2 regions of the Lysinibacillus sp. FSL K6-1151 genome follow, and region 2 is predicted to be linked to the other one. Evidence: a T-box and tRNA genes for the amino acid it is inferred to sense, from the RefSeq annotation. Region 2 holds a T-box; the other holds one or more tRNA genes.
The links. A T-box is a leader RNA that pairs with one kind of tRNA and senses whether it is charged. The one in region 2 lies ahead of tyrS (tyrosine--tRNA ligase), so its partner is inferred to be a tRNA-Tyr.

Region 1: it encodes a tRNA-Tyr, which carries the amino acid that the T-box ahead of tyrS (tyrosine--tRNA ligase) is inferred to sense. The anticodon was not compared.

What each region holds. Positions count from the first base shown of each region.
Region 1 is NZ_CP152040.1:4,416,606-4,425,746, forward strand. It holds gene MHI04_RS21405 (type 1 glutamine amidotransferase domain-containing protein) at 70-585, opposite strand; gene glmM (phosphoglucosamine mutase) at 708-2,060, opposite strand; gene MHI04_RS21415 (CdaR family protein) at 2,287-3,363, opposite strand; gene cdaA (diadenylate cyclase CdaA) at 3,356-4,192, opposite strand; gene MHI04_RS21425 (anti-sigma factor) at 4,342-4,968, opposite strand; gene sigW (RNA polymerase sigma factor SigW) at 4,982-5,545, opposite strand; gene rocF (arginase) at 5,679-6,584, opposite strand; tRNA gene MHI04_RS21440 (tRNA-Lys) at 6,770-6,842, opposite strand; tRNA gene MHI04_RS21445 (tRNA-Gln) at 6,855-6,929, opposite strand; tRNA gene MHI04_RS21450 (tRNA-Tyr) at 6,944-7,027, opposite strand; tRNA gene MHI04_RS21455 (tRNA-Val) at 7,043-7,118, opposite strand; tRNA gene MHI04_RS21460 (tRNA-Glu) at 7,175-7,249, opposite strand; tRNA gene MHI04_RS21465 (tRNA-Asn) at 7,363-7,439, opposite strand; gene MHI04_RS21470 (acyl--CoA ligase) at 7,709-9,141, shown strand, end outside.
Region 2 is NZ_CP152040.1:3,469,948-3,479,088, reverse strand. It holds gene MHI04_RS16660 (NAD-dependent epimerase/dehydratase family protein) at 1-301, opposite strand, end outside; gene MHI04_RS16655 (transglycosylase domain-containing protein) at 439-3,447, opposite strand; T-box leader at 3,550-3,758, shown strand; gene tyrS (tyrosine--tRNA ligase) at 3,843-5,111, shown strand; gene MHI04_RS16645 (cobalamin-binding protein) at 5,167-5,970, opposite strand; gene MHI04_RS16640 (iron-containing alcohol dehydrogenase) at 6,115-7,320, opposite strand; gene MHI04_RS16635 (MarR family transcriptional regulator) at 7,861-8,409, shown strand; gene MHI04_RS16630 (MFS transporter) at 8,500-9,141, shown strand, end outside.

The sequences.
Region 1 (9,141 bases), 950 kb from region 2:
TGCTATGCTAAATAAAGCGGAGTAAATTCCACAAAAAGGCACAAGCAATTGACTGCTTGTGCCTATCTTTTATTTATTGTCTAATAATTTAACTATTTCTCTATTAAAGGCTGGAAGATCGTCTGGCGTTCTACTTGTTACGAGCTGCTTTTGACAGACGAATACTTCTTCATCATGGAATATTGCCCCTGCATTTTCTAAATCCACTTGAATGGATTTATAGCCTGTGGTATCACGACCATTCAGTGTCTTAGCTGTAATTAGCAGCTGTGGTCCATGACAAATAGCAAAGGTCGGCTTCATGTCATCCATAAAGGATTTTACAAATGCCACTACACGATCATCTGCTCGTAATATATCAGGTGAAAAACCACCAGGAATAAATAACGCATCAAATTCTGAGGCGTTTACTTCCTCAATTCCTTTATCTATTTTCACTGGCTCTCCATGTTTCCCCTTAACTTCCTTACCTGCTTCGGTATCAATTGTTACGAGCTGATGCCCAGCTGCTTCTAGAGCTTCTTTGGGGCTTGTAAACTCAATGTCCTCAAACATATCTGTTATCACTGTAGCAATTTTAGCCATATCAATTAAACACTCCTTGTTATTGTGACTCCTTACTACTGTTCCCCATCTCATTCATTTCAAACATTCTTTTTAAACAAGAAAAACTCGATTTTCTGTTATGGAAATCGAGTTTCTATATATTATTCTGCTAAGCCCATCTCCGCACGTACTACGTCCGCAATACGCTCAACAAAACGCTCACAATCTGTTTCTGTTGCTGCTTCTACCATTACACGTACAAGTGGTTCAGTCCCTGAAGGGCGCACTAGAACACGACCATTGCCGGCCATTTCTGCTTCTACCTCTGCAATGACAGCAGCCACCTTCGCATTGTCAGTCACAGCATGCTTATCTGTTACACGTACATTGACAAGACGCTGAGGGAAGATTTTCATTTCAGCAGCAAGCTCTGAAAGCTTTTTACCAGTCGCTTTCATAATGTTGACAAGCTGAATGCCAGTAAGTAATCCATCACCTGTTGTATTAAAGTCTAGAAAAACAATATGCCCTGATTGTTCGCCACCTAAATTGTATTCTTTGGCACGCATTTCTTCTACAACATAACGATCACCAACAGCAGTTTGTACACTTTGCATACCGTTGTCAGCAACAGCTTTGTAGAAGCCCATATTGCTCATAACTGTTGAAACAATCGTTTGCTTTTTCAAGCGTCCTACCGCATTTAAATACTTACCAATGATAAACATAATTTGATCGCCATCAACAATCTTACCGTTCTCATCTACAGCAATTAATCGGTCACCATCTCCATCAAATGCTAAACCAACATCTGCACCCTTTTCAGTAACAAATTTAGCTAGTCCTTCTGGATGTGTAGAACCTACACCATCATTAATATTTAAGCCTGTTGGAGAAGCTCCCATTGTAGAAATATCAGCTTCTAGGTCCGCAAATAAATGTGTAGCCAATGCTGATGTAGCTCCATGAGCACAGTCTAGTGCTACCAGGATACCATCAAATTCCTCATCCACTGTTTGCTTTAAGTATTGAATATATTTTTGACCACCTTCGAAATAGTCACTTACAGATCCTAAATCGGCTCCAATTGGGCGTGGTAGTGTATCCTCTTGTGCATCAAGCAACACTTCAATTTCCGCTTCTTGAGCATCCGTTAACTTAAAACCATCGGGACCAAAAAATTTAATGCCATTATCAGCAACTGGGTTATGTGAAGCTGAAATCATAACGCCTGCATCTGCGCTCATAATTCGAGTAAGGTATGCCACACCTGGTGTTGAAATAATACCAAGACGCATTACTTCTACCCCAATCGATAAAAGACCAGCAACAAGTGCACCTTCAAGCATCTCACCTGAAATACGTGTGTCACGACCAATTAAAACCTTTGGACGATCAGTTGCATCTTTTGTTAAAACATAGCCACCGATACGACCTAGTTTAAATGCAAACTCTGGTGTTAATTCACTATTCGCGACTCCACGGACGCCATCTGTTCCAAAATATTTACCCATTCTACTTATTCTCTCCTTCAATGCAAGACTGTGTCTCTTGAGTTACTATCGCCCAAAAGACACTTGTCCGCTTACTTTTGGAAAAGTCTGTTTTTATTCATTCATTCGGTAATTATTAATATCCCCTCAATCGATTTGTTGGTGACTCCTGTCCTAACTACTCACCAGCACAAACCACGATTGGATTTTGATTTAGAATCAAAATAAAATTATAGTCAGATATTGTTTAAGAATCAATATCTTCCGTTTCCTCAGATGATGTATTTTTATCAGTAGTAGTACTATCATCCGTCACATCTGGTTCTTCAGTTGGAGGTGGCGTTTCCTCTGTAGAAGCTGGTGTTTTCTGTTGTTCTTCTTGCTCTACTTTTGTAATATCTGCCTTCACTTTTATTTTCTTGTCAGATATTTTTGTCACACCATCTGGTAATTTTACATCAAATTCATAAGTTTGAGACTCAGTAATTTTTGACAGGTCAACTATAACTGGAATTTCTGTCAAACCGTCAATAATTGATTTTCTACCATACACTTTTATCATTCTTGGCGCAAATGTTAACGAATTGATCGTAATGTCTTGTGCTGCTTGCCCTGTTTCTTTCAGGACCACTGGAATTTCTCGACTATATTCTGCTATATCAACTTGAACCTTCACAGTTTCAGGCTCTATCGTCACATCTAACTTGTTTAGATCTCGATCCAATACTTTTACTGCCGCATCCTGCGAGAAGGATTGCTTCAAGCCTTGCTCACCTGCAACAGTAGCTTTTACATAGCTAATGCTTTCAATAGCACTTTTTGCACCTGTTACGTAAACGGTTGGTGGATCAGCAGTCATATCTTTTAAAATATAACCTTCTTCGATTAGTCTATTATTCATTTCAGGGTCCACTCGGAACTCTTTCGTGACCTTTTCCTCAATATTCACATGAATAGTTGCAGGGTCTAATGTAACCTTTAACTTATCAGAAATATTTTCGTATTGTAGCTTTACATCATGCTCCCCAATCAATAGATTACTTAAATCGACAAATACAGAGAAATCTTTTGTAGCTCTTGTTTTTATAACAACAGGCATTGGCCCTTTTATCTTCACATCTACTGTTTCAGGTAAGCCTGTGACAATCAGATTTTCATTATCATAGTAAACATCTACTGGCACATCTCGAATAATATCCGTCTGTTCAGTCGTTGTTGTTGTATTGATTGGAGATAACTCGGTACGAACTGAGAAAAAAAGCAAAAATGCCAAAAATAGCGCTATGATTCTTAATACCCAAGGGCTATCCATCATTTTATCCATTCTTTTTCCCCCTCCAAGTCAACTTAGAGGCAGCATTTGACTCTTGTGCTGAACCGAACCACATTTTTCGTAATAGTGTTTCAAACTCCTCTAGAGAAAGATTACGGTGGAGATTACCATTTAACGTAATACTAATTGCACCTGTTTCTTCTGAGACAACAATTGTAATAGCATCCGTAACTTCACTTAAGCCAAGTGCAGCACGGTGACGTGTCCCTAACTCCTTTGAAATAAATGGACTTTCAGATAGGGGTAAATAACAAGCTGCTGCTGTAACTTTATCTTTTTGCATAATAACCGCTCCATCATGAAGTGGTGTATTCGGTATAAAGATATTAATCAGCAGTTCTGATGAGATTTCAGCATTTAGTCCTATACCCGTTTCAATATATTCATTAAGGCCTGTTTCTTTTTCAATAGAAATTAACGCACCGATTCGACGTTTAGCCATGTAACTAACAGACTTCTTCATCGCCTCAATGAGCCTTGTTTGTTCTTCTTCTTCTTGACTTGATGAACGCTGGAATAGCTTTCCTCGCCCAATTTGTTCTAAACCACGTCTGATTTCTGGTTGGAATATGATAATAATCGCTAAGAAACCAAACTCAATGACCTGTTGTAACATCCAGCCTAGAGTTTGTAACCCTAAAAGGTCTGTTGCAAGTCGGGCAATAATAATGACAAATATTCCCTTCAGTAATTGGACAGCCTTCGTACCTTTAATGAGGGTTAAGACTTTATAAACAACGTACCACACGAGCAGTACATCAATGAAGTTAATAACAATATTCACAGGTGTTAAATCCGTGAAATGTTCGATAATTTGCACGTGGCATCCCCCACTTTTCATTGCGAATCCATACACATTCAAGTATATCACATTCTTAACAAATGTAACTTTTTTCAAATAAAAAGTCTACTCATAAGAGTAGACCTTTCAGCCTCTCACGTGCACTATTTTTTAGGACGTATAGAGTGTTATTTAGTTTCATCTTTTTCCTCAAATGTCATGGCCGTTTTTACAGAATTTTTAATCGTATACCATAACCATTCAAATACTTCGTCAATTTCCTCAATTTTGCCTGAAACTACCGCTGAAGACGCCATATATTGCCCGTTAATTACTGTGACATTGCCATCAACTTCACCTTCAACAACCAAATCACCATTTTTAACAACAATATCGCCCTTCACTACTTCTCCTTCAGGTACAATCACCGTTTGACCATCAACAACTAAGTTCGGTTGTTTGGTCACTGAAAAATGCTGGTCATCCATAAAGCTACCCATCAATGTAGCACTCATGAATAAGCAAAATACTGCTGCTGCCACAAAGAACGGATGCCGGCGTATCCATTTTTGTATACCTACTCGACTTTTTGGTTTTGGTAAACGAGCCATCACTGCTGCTTCAAAATCCGGAGGCGCTGTAATATGGGAAGCACTCTTCACAAAGGCGATTGTTTCACTCAATTCTTGCATCAACTGTTTACAATCATTACATGTATGCAAGTGTTGTTTCAACTCTTGCTCATGCTCACGACTAATGTCACCGTCTAAATAATCATGCATATAGTCTATAATATGCTCTGGACAAGTATTCATGACGCTCCCCCTCCTACAGATTGTTTAATTGCTTACGTAATGCCTCACGTCCGCGGTGAATCCTCGTTTTCACCGTTCCAAGCGGCATATCTAAAATCTCGCTAATCTCTTGTAACGATAACTCTTCTATATATTTCAATACTATAACCGAACGGTATTTATCCGGCAATCGTCCAATTTCATATTGAATGCGATCTTGCAGCTCCATTTGCTCTAACTGCTCCTCTGGTAGCTGGTCGTCTGCTGCGATTTGCGAATACATATCAAGCCCTTCTGTACCAGCTACTTCTGCATCTAAATAATAATCCGGTTTCTTTTTGCGAATACGGTCAATGCAGAGGTTTGTCGCTATGCGATAAAGCCACGTCGAAAACTTTCTTTTCTGATCAAAAGTATGCAAATTCATATAAGCACGCACAAAAGCTTCTTGAGCAATGTCTTCAGACTCTTGTTTGTTGCCTAACATTCGATAGCATACTTGGTACAGTTTGTGCTGATAGAGACTCACAATATCGGCAAATGCGTTTTGATCGCCTTTAAGCACTTGTTTTATTCTCTTGTTTACTAACGCATCCATTGTGTTGACTTCTCCACCTTTACAACTGTCTTATACTATACGACCCATCGATAAGAAAAGTTTCGTTTTAATTCAATTATAACAAAAGATTTTTATGCAATGTGGCAACAGGCAATTTTTTGTCAAATTTTCTTTAAACTAGTGTCTCTCCGAATAAAGATCCCATTAATGCAACAGCCACATTTGCTGTTGTATTCTTCTCATCTAAAATTGGGTTTACTTCTACAAACTCTGCTGATGTTAGCATCCCTGATTCTTGTAACATTTCCATTGCTAAATGACTTTCTCGATACGTAATTCCTCCAGGAACGGGTGTACCAACTCCTGGCGTGTAAAGCGGATCTAAGCCATCTAAATCAAGTGATAGATGTAATCCATCAACATTACGTTCTTTCAAGTAAGCAAGTGCATCTTCCATGACACGCGTCATACCAAGTCGATCAATCTCGTGCATTGTATATACTTTAATCCCTTGTTGACGAATTAACTCACGCTCACCAGGATCTACTGAACGAGCTCCGATAATAATAACGTTCTCTGGTTTAATTTTCGGTGCATAATTACGAATTTGCACTAATCGCTCATGACCTAGTCCAATACTAACTGCTAATGGCATCCCATGGATGTTGCCAGATGGTGTTGTTTCAGGTGTATTTAAATCTGCATGAGCATCATACCAAATAACGCCAAGATTTTTATAATGCTCACCTAATCCAGCTAGTGTGCCAATAGCAATACTATGGTCTCCACCAAATACAAGTGGGAACTTATTTTGTTCTACTACTTCATGCACGCTATTAGCTAAAGCCGTGCTAACATCTACAACTTCCTCTAAATTCAGTAATTTCTCATCGACAGGTGCGTCTGCAAGTTTTTGACTGACACGAATATCCCCTTGGTCTTGTACTTCATGTCCAATAGCCTCCAAACGTTCCACAACGCCTGCATAGCGAATCGCGCTTGGCCCCATATCTACGCCACGACGTGTTTGTCCATAGTCTGTTGGTACTCCAATAATAGAAATATTAAATTTATTCATGTTTTTATACCCCCTAAAAGTTATAATATTATTGTAAAGCCTAGATACCACTTGGCTCAACTAGACAAAAAAGTGCATATTTATTCAATTTTTGATAACATAAAAAAATCTCCTACTGTTTTCAGTAAGAGATTAGTTATCTATAGTTATTATAACACTTTTGAATATACTTTATTCTAAAAAAGTGAGCCATGAAGGACTCGAACCTTCGACCCTCTGATTAAAAGTCAGATGCTCTACCAACTGAGCTAATGGCTCATCAAAGAAAAATGGCTGGGGTACTAGGATTCGAACCTAGGCATGACGGAATCAAAATCCGTTGCCTTACCGCTTGGCTATACCCCAATCATTTATAAAACTGGTGGAGGGGGACGGATTCGAACCGCCGAACCCTAAGGAGCGGATTTACAGTCCGCCGCGTTTAGCCACTTCGCTACCCCTCCGAAATAACACAATAATGGTGGAGGATGACGGGCTCGAACCGCCGACCCTCTGCTTGTAAGGCAGATGCTCTCCCAGCTGAGCTAATCCTCCATAGAAACAGGTGTTATATCACAGTTTATTTTTCTTTATAAAGCCTATGTTTTAAATGGTGACCCCTACGGGATTCGAACCCGTGTTACCGCCGTGAAAGGGCGGTGTCTTAACCACTTGACCAAGGGGCCAGTATCACGTCTCAAACAAGACAAGATTTATAATAACATCATTTCTTAATAGTTGCAATACTTTTTTATAACTTTTTTTATGTATAACAGCTTCTTAAAAATGGGCAAAAAAATGGCTCCGAAGGCAGGACTCGAACCTGCGACAACCTGATTAACAGTCAGGTGCTACTACCAACTGAGCTACTTCGGAACGATACTATTCACTTCGGTTTTAGACAACCTCTTAAGTACATTTATTATTATAGCAAGCATTATAAATTATGCAACATATTTTATGAAAATTTTTATATTTTTTGTCGAAGTAGGTTTAAAAATTAATCCAAAAGCATAATAGTTCTCTATTAAATCTAATATTTCTATTTTGCGTGCTAAATATTCTTGCTGTATATTATTGCAATTGTTAAAATAAAAATAGTTTTAAGAATTTTCTATCAAATTTCTTGGGGGAGGAATATTCGGATGGTAACAAATGATTTAATTGCACCTGAATTTTATAATATCACAGAGGAATTAGAAAAGTTTTCACAAGATAGTGATCGCCAAGCAATACGCTGGTTAAATACGCAACAAGAGAGACGAACAGTTTCCTATGTAGAGCTTGTCCAAAAAATGAATCAATACGCAAATGCTTTTACAGAGACAGGACTTCGAAAGGGAGATCGCGTTCTAGTTATTATTCCTCGCCTACCAGAAGCCTATTTTGTTTTTCTTGGCTGTTTAAAGGCTGGCATCGTGCCTATTTCATGTTCAGAAATGCTACGTGCAAGTGACTTAGAATATCGCATGGAGCACTCTTCTGCTAGTGCAGTTATTGCCTATGAAGCATTTACAGGTGAGGTTGACCAAATTTCTTCTACTGTAGACACATTAAAGAACAAATTAGTTATTGGTACTGCAAAAGGCGATTGGGCTTCTTTAGATGTACTGGCAAGCACACAGCCAACTACATTTACAGCAGTAGCTACTAAACGTGATGACATGGCGTTCCTTTCCTATACATCTGGGACAACTGGGAAACCTAAAGGTGTAGTACATTCACATGGCTGGGGATATGCGCATATTCGAACAGCTGCTTCAAAATGGCTCTGCGTACGTGAAGGCGACTTAGTATGGGCTACAGCAGCTCCTGGCTGGCAAAAATGGATTTGGAGCCCTTTCTTATCTACAATCATGCTCGGTGCTACTGCATTTGTTTATCATGGTGGATTCGATGCAAAAACGTACCTTCAGCTCATACAAGATGAAAAAATAAATGTCCTTTGCTGCACACCAACTGAATATCGTATTATGGCGAAAATTGATAATTTGCAAGACTATAATCTTTCATCCCTCCGTAGTGCAGTCTCTGCTGGTGAACCGTTAAATCGCCCAGTCATTGAAACATTTATGAATCGTTTCAGGCTAAAAGTACGTGATGGCTATGGACAGACAGAGAATACATTATTAATTGGTACACTCGAAAACACTGAATTACGCCCTGGATCCATGGGTGTTCCAACTCCAGGTAATATTGTACGTATTATCGACAATGAAGGAAATGAAGCACCTGTAGGAGAGGTTGGCGATATTGCCATCCACAAATCCTCACCAGCTCTATTTAAGGAGTATTACAAAGAGCCAGAACGAACGCAAGCTGCATTTCGCGGTGATTGGTATATTACGGGCGATCAAGCTAAATGTGATGAAGATGGGTATTTCTGGTTTGAAGGTCGTGGAGATGACATTATTATATCTTCTGGTTATACGATTGGTCCATTCGAAGTTGAAGATGCATTAAACAAACATGAAGCTGTACAAGAATGTGCAGTTGTTGCTGCACCAGATGAAATTAGAGGCCATATTGTGAAGGCCTTTGTTATCTTACGAGAGAGCTTCAAAGAGCGAGATGAAGT
Region 2 (9,141 bases):
TTGAAAGAGTAGAGGTGAAAACCAGTTTTTTAGTTTTCCCCTTTAATAGCTCACAAATTGCTTGTGCCTCGTTGGGAGAATAGCAAATATTATCATAAACAATATCCCATGTAGTATTAGCTAGTGCCTGTGCTAAAGCGTCGCGATCATTACGATTGGCCACTAATTGCTTAACATTTGTACCAAAGGGATTACCGCTTTGACCACGTGTTAAAATCGTTACATCATGTCCATTTTGAATACAAAGTTCCACCAGCTTTTTACCAAAAAAACGTGTGCCTCCTAAAACTAATATGTTCATATTTTTCCACCCCTTCAAAATAGTAGTCCTCTTTATAATGACAAAAAAACAGACTTACTACAATTCATAAGTAATGATGTAGTAAGTCTGTTTAGCTAGATTGTTTTATTCGATTGCTTTATGCTAAGCAACATAGATTAGCGTCTTGTTGTTGATGTGTCAGGAGGGGGGGTGTTGCCATTGTCTCCTCCATTTGAGCCATCTTCCGGGTTTTCAGTTCCATTGCCATTGTTACCAGAGCCCTCGCCGTTATTAGAGCCGTTGCCGTTATTACCAGAGCCGTTGCCATTATTAGAGCCATTCCCATTATTAGAACCATTACCGTTACTACCAGAGCCATTGCCATTTGTAGGTGGCGTTGTTGGTGGAATTGGTTCTTGCTCGTTTTCCTCTGGGTCAGGTTCATTTTCGCTACCACCAGTAGAAACAACATTAGACTGTGGTGATGTTAGACCTGTAATGTCTACAGCGACCACAACATATGCTTGTCCACTAGCAACAGAGATACTTTGTGTTGACTCTAGCACAGACGTTACAAGTGTGTTACCACCATTCGTAACGTTGTAGATACGATAACCAACAACATCATTTGATGACTCTGACCATGATAATGTCGAGCCATTTACTGTAGCTGTTACAGCTGCTGGTGGGCTATCGTCCGCTGGGAAATCAACTGCTGATACAGATGAATTCGACAATGTTGAATTCTTTGGTAATAGACTAGCTGGGTTACCACCAAGTCTTCCTAGCATTCGTTTGATAAATGCTTGATTAATGCCTGCACCACCTGATTTAACAAATTCTGCTGGTGTATTTGGCAGAGCATTATAGGTTTTTCCTTTAATCGTTACAACACTTGAAGATGCTAAGCTATCATCAGGCTGTGACGGTAAAAATACTTTCGCATTAAATAAATCTGAACGTACAAGACCTGCGTTTGCACAAGCGGCAGAAGGTGCCATACCTGAAATACCACAGAATGAAGCAGTCACAACATTTTTAGGCGCCTTAAAGCTTGTCGGCGGATCAATTAATTGAGGGTCTGCATCATAAACAGCATTCATTAAAGTGCCCCATAGCTTATTGACACGAACACTTGGCTGTAAATACGTATTGTTAAATGCATAAAGTGTACGAGGCTGATCGTACCCCATCCAAACACCAAGGGATACATTTGGATTATAGCCAACTAACCAAACATCTTTATACTCTTGAGAAGTCCCTGTTTTTGCAGCGAAATCAGAAGAGAATTTTAACGTATTTCGTGCCATTGTCCCTGTTCCCTTCGTTAGAACATCACGTAACATATCTGTCACGATATAAGATGTTTCGGGACTGAACACTTGGACAGGTTCCACTTCATGTTGATAAACAATATTTCCTTCTTGGTCTTCAATTCGATCAATCATATAAGCATCAATGAATTGTCCACCATTTGCAAAAGTTGCAAAGGCATTTGTGTTTTCTTCAACAGTAGTCCCTTCACTTAAAGCACCGATACCCGTTGCTAAGTTTGTAAAATCATCAGGATGTAATTTTGTGAATCCCATTTTTACTAATAAATCAGCAGGGCGTCTATTAATAATGTCATTATATAAACGGAGCGCTGAAATATTTTGAGAGTCTGCTAATGCCTCACGAGCTGGAATAAGACCTCGTTCATCACTCGTAATATAGTTACTTGGACTCCAGGAACCAATCGAGAATTTCACATCAACGAGTGGGCTACCTGCACCGATTACCCCATATTCTATAGCAGGAGCGTAAACAAGTAATGGCTTCATAGTAGAACCGTTAGAGCGAAAAGCCTGTGTAGCGTGGTTTACTTGTGTTGTTTTAAAGTCTCGACCACCGACAAAGCTTAAAATTTTCCCTGTAGTATTTTCTATTAAAATACTGCCCACTTGTACAGGCATCTCAATATCTATTTCTTCACCAGTGACAGGATCTTTTCCTTTACCAGTATACGTATGACCGTAATACTGGAAGTCCTTCGCGGCCTTTTGCATGGAATCATACATATCTTTATTAATGGTTGAGTAAATACGATAGCCCTTTGAACGAACATCACGATCTGCTAAAATTGTGTATTTATCCTTTAGTTTTTTTTCTGCTTTTAATCGTTCTGGGTCAACCCCATCTTCTTTTGCTAGTTTCTCTGCAATAATTTCTTTTGCACGAGCTTCAAGCTCATATGTTAGCCATGGGTAACGATCCTCCGCACGCATTTCTGGTCCGCGGAAATCTGCCGCTATATCATAATCTAAAGCTTCTTTGTATTGCGCGTCGTCAATATAACCAGCTTCTTTCATACGATATAGTACCGTTTTCATACGATCAATACCCGGCTTTAAAGCTTCTTCACTTTTCAGTTCACCTGTATTCGTAAAAGGTGTGTAGGCAAATGGTGCCTGTGGAATACCAGCTATGTAAGCAGCTTGTGGAAGAGATAATTCTTTAGCTTTCACACCAAAAATCCCTTCAGCGGCTGTTTCAACACCAGCGATATTTCGACCTGAAGAGTTACGACCGTACGGAATAATATTTAAGTAAGCCTCTAATATTTCTTCCTTCGTCATAAAATGTTCTAAACGCATTGCCAGTAAGATTTCCTTAGCTTTACGTTCATAGGATACTTCGTTTGTTAGTACTTGGTTTTTAATAAGCTGTTGAGTAAGGGTAGATCCACCTGTTTGCGTAGCAGAGTTAGTGACATCTTGTAATAAACCACGAACAACCGCCTTTGGTACTATGCCGTTATGATCGCGGAAATATTCGTCTTCTGTTGCTAGAACAGCATTCACAACATCTGGTGCTACATTGCTAAGTGATGTTTCACGGCGATCCAAATCTGTCCGTAACTTCCCAATATAAATATCGTTGGCAAAATAAATTTCACTGGTTTCTTCATAACTAAAAATTTGATTGCGCAACTCTTCTTTTGAGCGTAATGGCTCTTCTTTTACGAGAGAAGCGAAATACCCAGCTCCAACTGATCCGACAAATACAGTGCCTACCAATGCAAAGACTAAAAATAGTAAAAATAAGTTCCAGGTAACACTACCTGAAATACGTAATTTCTTCATCCATTTTTGTTCAAGTAATTCATCGATCTTCGCATTGATTTTTTCAATCCAATCTTTCAATGTATCGACCTCCTAAAATCTTGTCTATTATAGCACATAATGTTTTAGCTCGAACATAGTTATTGACTTTGAAATAGATTCGTATAGAATAATGTTTATAGTTTTCTAGTGATGAAGAGTTTGCAGTAGTATCTATATTCCCTGTTTAGAGAGCCAGTGGTTGGTGAAAACTGGTCATAGTGTAGAGACGAATTACGTGCTTGGAGCTTAGACGTGCGCGCCTGCGATAAAGGCGGTTGAATGAAGTGGAAGATGGATGACATCTTCAAGCCGGGTGGTACCGCGTTAGTTTGTAACTTAACGTCCCTGCATGCAATTATTTGCGTGTAGGGACTTTTTTATTTAAATAAGCCCATACACGTAACGCATTTCAACCATTTTTAGGAGGAATTAATATGACAAACGAATTATTACAAGATTTAGAATGGCGTGGTTTGCTATACCAACAAACAGATGCAGAAGGCATGGCAAAATTATTAGATGAGCAATCAGTATCCTTGTACTGTGGAGTAGATCCAACAGCAGACTCCATGCATATAGGACATATTGTTCCATTGTTAACACTTCGTCGATTCCAAAAAGCTGGTCACCGTCCAATTTTACTTGTTGGTGGTGCAACAGGGATGATAGGTGACCCATCTGGTCGTTCAGAAGAGCGCCAATTACAAACAGTAGAGCAAATCGATAAAAATGTCCAAGGAATCCGTAGCCAATTAGAACGTATTTTTGATTTTGCAGAAGATGGCAACGGTGCACAGCTTGTGAACAACCGCGACTGGATTGGCAATATCAATACAATTGAATTTTTACGTGATTACGGTAAATTAATTAACGTAAACTACATGTTAGCAAAGGATACGATTGCTTCTCGTCTAGACACAGGAATCTCTTTTACAGAGTTTGCATACACGTTAATCCAAGGTATTGATTACAATCATTTATACAATCACTACAATTGTCGTATACAAGTAGGTGGCTCTGACCAATGGGGTAATATTACAACAGGCTTAGAAGTTATTCGTAAAACACATGAGGAAGAAACGAAAGCATTCGGGATTACGATTCCTTTAGTAACGAAAGCAGACGGCACAAAATTCGGTAAAACAGCAGGTGGTGCTGTATGGTTAGATAGTAAGAAAACATCTCCATATGAGTTCTACCAATTCTGGATCAATGCTGCTGATGCAGATGTGATCAAATACTTAAAAATCTTTACGTTCCTTTCTCGTGAAGAAATTGAAGCATTAGCAGTCTCTGTAGAAGAAGAACCACATTTACGTAAGGCTCAAAAAGCACTTGCAGAAGAAATGACTCGTTTAATTCATGGTCAAGAGGCATTAGAGCAAGCCATTCGTATTACAGCAGCTTTATTCTCAGGGGATTTAAAAGCACTTTCAGCTGAAGAAATGAAGGATGCATTTAAAGATGTTCCTTCTATTGAAATGGCTAAAGTGGACAAAAATATTGTAGACCTTCTTGTGGAAGCAGGAATCTCATCCTCAAAACGTCAAGCCCGTGAGGACGTATCGAATGGTGCGATTAGTGTAAATGGTGAGAAGGTGACGGACTTAGAATATGTATTCGATGCCAAGGACCGTTTAGAGGATGCATTCAGCATTGTGCGTCGTGGTAAGAAAAAATATCATATGGTGAAGTTCGTTTAATTTCTATAAATGAAAAAGCAACATCCTCTTGTTTTGGGGGATGTTGCTTTTTCATTTATAAGAAGCTTGGAGGTTTTATCTGTTTATATTCTTTAGGATGCAATAGGTTCGCAAGCTTTAAGGCACCTTCGATCAGCCGTGGAGAGGGTCGGCAATACAGCCATTCTTCCATTACGTGAAGCTTTTTCATTTGAACGGCATGTAGCTCTTTAGCATGTGGACGTTTTAATAAATTAGCAGGCTGTATACGCTCAAATGCTACACCTACCCAAGCCATCATAATGTAGTCGGGCTTTCGCTCAACGACATCTGCCCAATCCGTTTGAACACTGGCAAGATCTACATCTTGAAATAAATTAACCCCACCTGCAATAGCACTAATTTCCGTAAGCCAGTTTATTTTTCCTGGTGTAAAAATAGGATTGGGCCACCATTCCCAATAAAGAGTAGGTTTCTTTTGGATAGTCTGTGCAATGGAACGCATCTTTTCGATAGAATCCATGTATTGTTCGGCGATGGCCTGTGCATGTTTTTCCACATGACAAGCTCTTCCAAGTGTCAGAAGGTCCTGAGCAATCTCCTCTAGTGAGTTTGCATTAAAAATGATGTGGGGAATCTTTCTTTCTTTCAATGCTTCAATATTTCTTTCCATCCCAGGCACACTTAAGGAAGCTAGGACAAGGTCAGGCTGTAATGCCTCTAATGCATCCATATTAATGGATAAATCTGGTCCAAGCTGTGGTAAATCTTTAACCGTAGCTGGCCAATCAGAAAAATCATCGACACCAACGAGCTGGTCTGTCAGCCCTAAATAAGCGACTAATTCTGTATTGCTAGGACAAATTGAAATTAAACGCATATCGTTTTTCTCCTATTCTTTTTAAGAAAAGTATAGCGAGAGTTTCTAGTATAGACAATGTATGTATACTGAACCTATAAAAAAGTGGAGAAAACAAGCGTTTTCTCCATCTATTGTCATGGTAGGCTTATATGAATTCCTCGATTAAGAAAGGACAACCGCTTCGAGTGACTCCTCTTTTTTCGCAAGAGGCCCCATTGCATTAGTAATGATTTGTTTAATATCCTCTAGTGTTGCTTTACGAGGGTTAGTCTCAGCACAAACATCCAGCATTGCATTTTTCGCTAAGATTTCGATATCCTCATCTTTTGCACCCAATGCACGGAAGCCGCTAGGAATATTTAAATCTTGTGATAGCTTTTCAATAGCTGTAATAGCCTTTTCAGCGGCATCACGTTTACTTAATCCTTCCACATTCTCTCCTAATAATTCAGCGATACGAGCAAAGCGTTCTGTACGTGCTGTTACATTGTAGCGGCAAACATGTGGCAATAAAATAGCATTGCACACGCCATGTGGTAAATTATAGTAGCCACCTAATTGATGAGCAATCGCATGCACGTAGCCAAGCGATGCATTATTAAAGGCCATTCCTGCTAAAAATTGAGCATACACCATTTGCTCACGCGCTTCTAAATCAGCACCGTTCGCATAAGCACGCGGTAAAAATTCAGGAACGAGTTGAAGTACTTTTTCAGCACATGCATCTGTAATTGGCGTAGCATTAGTAGAAACAAAGGATTCAATCGCATGTGTTAATGCATCTACGCCAGTAGCCGCAGTTAGAGCCGGTGGTAAGCCAATCATAAGCTCGGGGTCATTAATGGATAATAACGGTGTTACATGTTTGTCAACAATGGCCATTTTCACTTTACGTGCTGTATCTGTAATAATTGTGAATCGAGTCATTTCACTTGCTGTCCCAGCAGTTGTATTGATTGCAATTAATGGCACCAATGGATTTTGTGATTTGTCAACGCCTTCATAGTCATGAATGCGTCCACCATTCGAAGCAATAAGTCCGATACCTTTTGCTGCATCGTGTGCGCTGCCTCCTCCAAGAGAAACAATGGAATCGCAGTTTTCAGCATGATATACTGCTACACCATCTTCAATATTCTGATCTGTTGGATTTGGTTCTGCTTTAGGGAAAATTGCTACATCGATTCCAGCAGCTGTAATGATGTTTGCAATTTGTTCTGAGAGACCTAATTTGTGTAATCCCTCATCTGTTACGATTAATGTCTTTTTCACTTCTAAATCGTTTAAGCGTTTACCAACTTCTTGAATTGCTCCAGGTCCAAATAAGTTTGTTTTCGGCATAACAAATTGCTTTAGAACGTCTGACATATTTCCAACCCCTTTTAAAAAATTATTATTGCTTGAATGATGGTGAACCACCTTTCGGAATTCATCGTATTCTATTTTTTGTAAAAGTTCAACTCGTATTTTTATTAAAATTGTTCATTTTATTTATGTTATTATTTCACAAAAAAGTTAAGGTGTTGAAAGGGCGTTTAGAAAGTAGTTTTGTATAAGAATATTGAATTTAATGTGGTTTGAAAAATATTTTACTATGAAAGTAAAATATATTTTTTAGAAAATGGTTCTATTTTTATGAGTAGTTGAATAGTAAATAACTGATATTTTGTTTTTATTATTAAGGTAGTGATTATGTTATTTTGAAACGGTGTAATTACTATTTTAAAGTACATAAGATTGTCATCATATGAGAGGGGAATAATTATTGTTCGTTATAATGAAATACGTCTGCGCTAAAAAATAGTGGCTTTATTTTGAAGAAATTTGTGGAAATAAAAGTTCTTGCATTAGATTAATTTTATAGTTAGAATGGTTAATAGTTAGATAATCTAATTAAAAGGTGATTCAATGACAAAACTTAAGAAAACGTACACAAATGAAGATGATTTACCAGTGTTAGGGGTAGAGCCATATATTGAACTGATTCAGGCGTCCTCTTCAAGTGAGACAAATCAAGAAGATGCAAAATTGGGATTAATGTTGTTATGGTTAAGTGATCATGTTTTAGATGTAACAGACAATGAGTTAGCTCCTTTTGGAATTACAGAAAGTAAATTGGACTTATTACTATTGCTGACACTACATGAAGAGAGACGTGCGACTCCGTCTGCTTTAGCTAAACGATTGGGAATTACGAGGGCATCAGCAACATCAATGCTGGATTGGCTAGAAAAGAGAAATCTTGTTGTACGGAATCATAGTAAAGAAGATCGGAGGAAGATCTATGTAAGTTTAACTGATGAAGGGCATACTTTTATCGCTGAGGTTTTACCGACTTATTGGTCGTCATGTGCTTCTAATTTAATCGATTTGGAACCTGATGAACGAAAAGTATTCGAGAAATTAGTGAGTAAATTATTAAAATCTATACAAAGAAAACTAAAGGTGGAACGTTAAACTGTAGCTATATTGATACAGTTTAATTTTTAGTTGTTTAATTAGATTATCTAACTATAAGCTAATCAAACTAAAAGGGTGATTTATTTAATGAACATTGTAATTTCAGGAAATCGCGCAAATTATACTTTAATGACAACTATTCTAGCCTGGACAGGTATGGTGGTGATGTCGAGCCTCTATTTAACAATACCTCTTATTAGTTTATTCAGTGATTATTTTCATATTTCATTGTCTAAAGCAGGTTTTACATCAAGTGTTTTTTCACTTGGCTTTGCGCTAGGGTGTTTTTTCTATGGTGCAATATCAGAAAAATATGGACGTAAAAATGTCATCGTATTTGGGCTTTTTTCATTAAGTGTGATAACGTTACTTCTAGGTTTAGTTAATGATTTTTCTTTTATTCTTCTAATGAGAGGATTACAAGGGCTTGCGGCAGCTACATTTTCACCAGTAGCGCTTGCTTATACTCTTGAGGTTTTTCCAAATGATCGAAAAGTTGGGGCAGTTGGTTTTATTAGTACGGGATTTCTTGTAGCGGGTATAGTTGGTCAGGTATTTAGTGGATATGTAAGTGAACATAGTCATTGGCACGTCATCTTTTATGTGCTTGCAGTAGTGTATGCTATGACTGCTTTGTTAGTCGTGTGGATCTTACCGAAGGGAATACTTCAGAACCAATCTAAAAATATATGGGCTCCTCTGAAGAAAATCGGTATTATTTTTACCAAT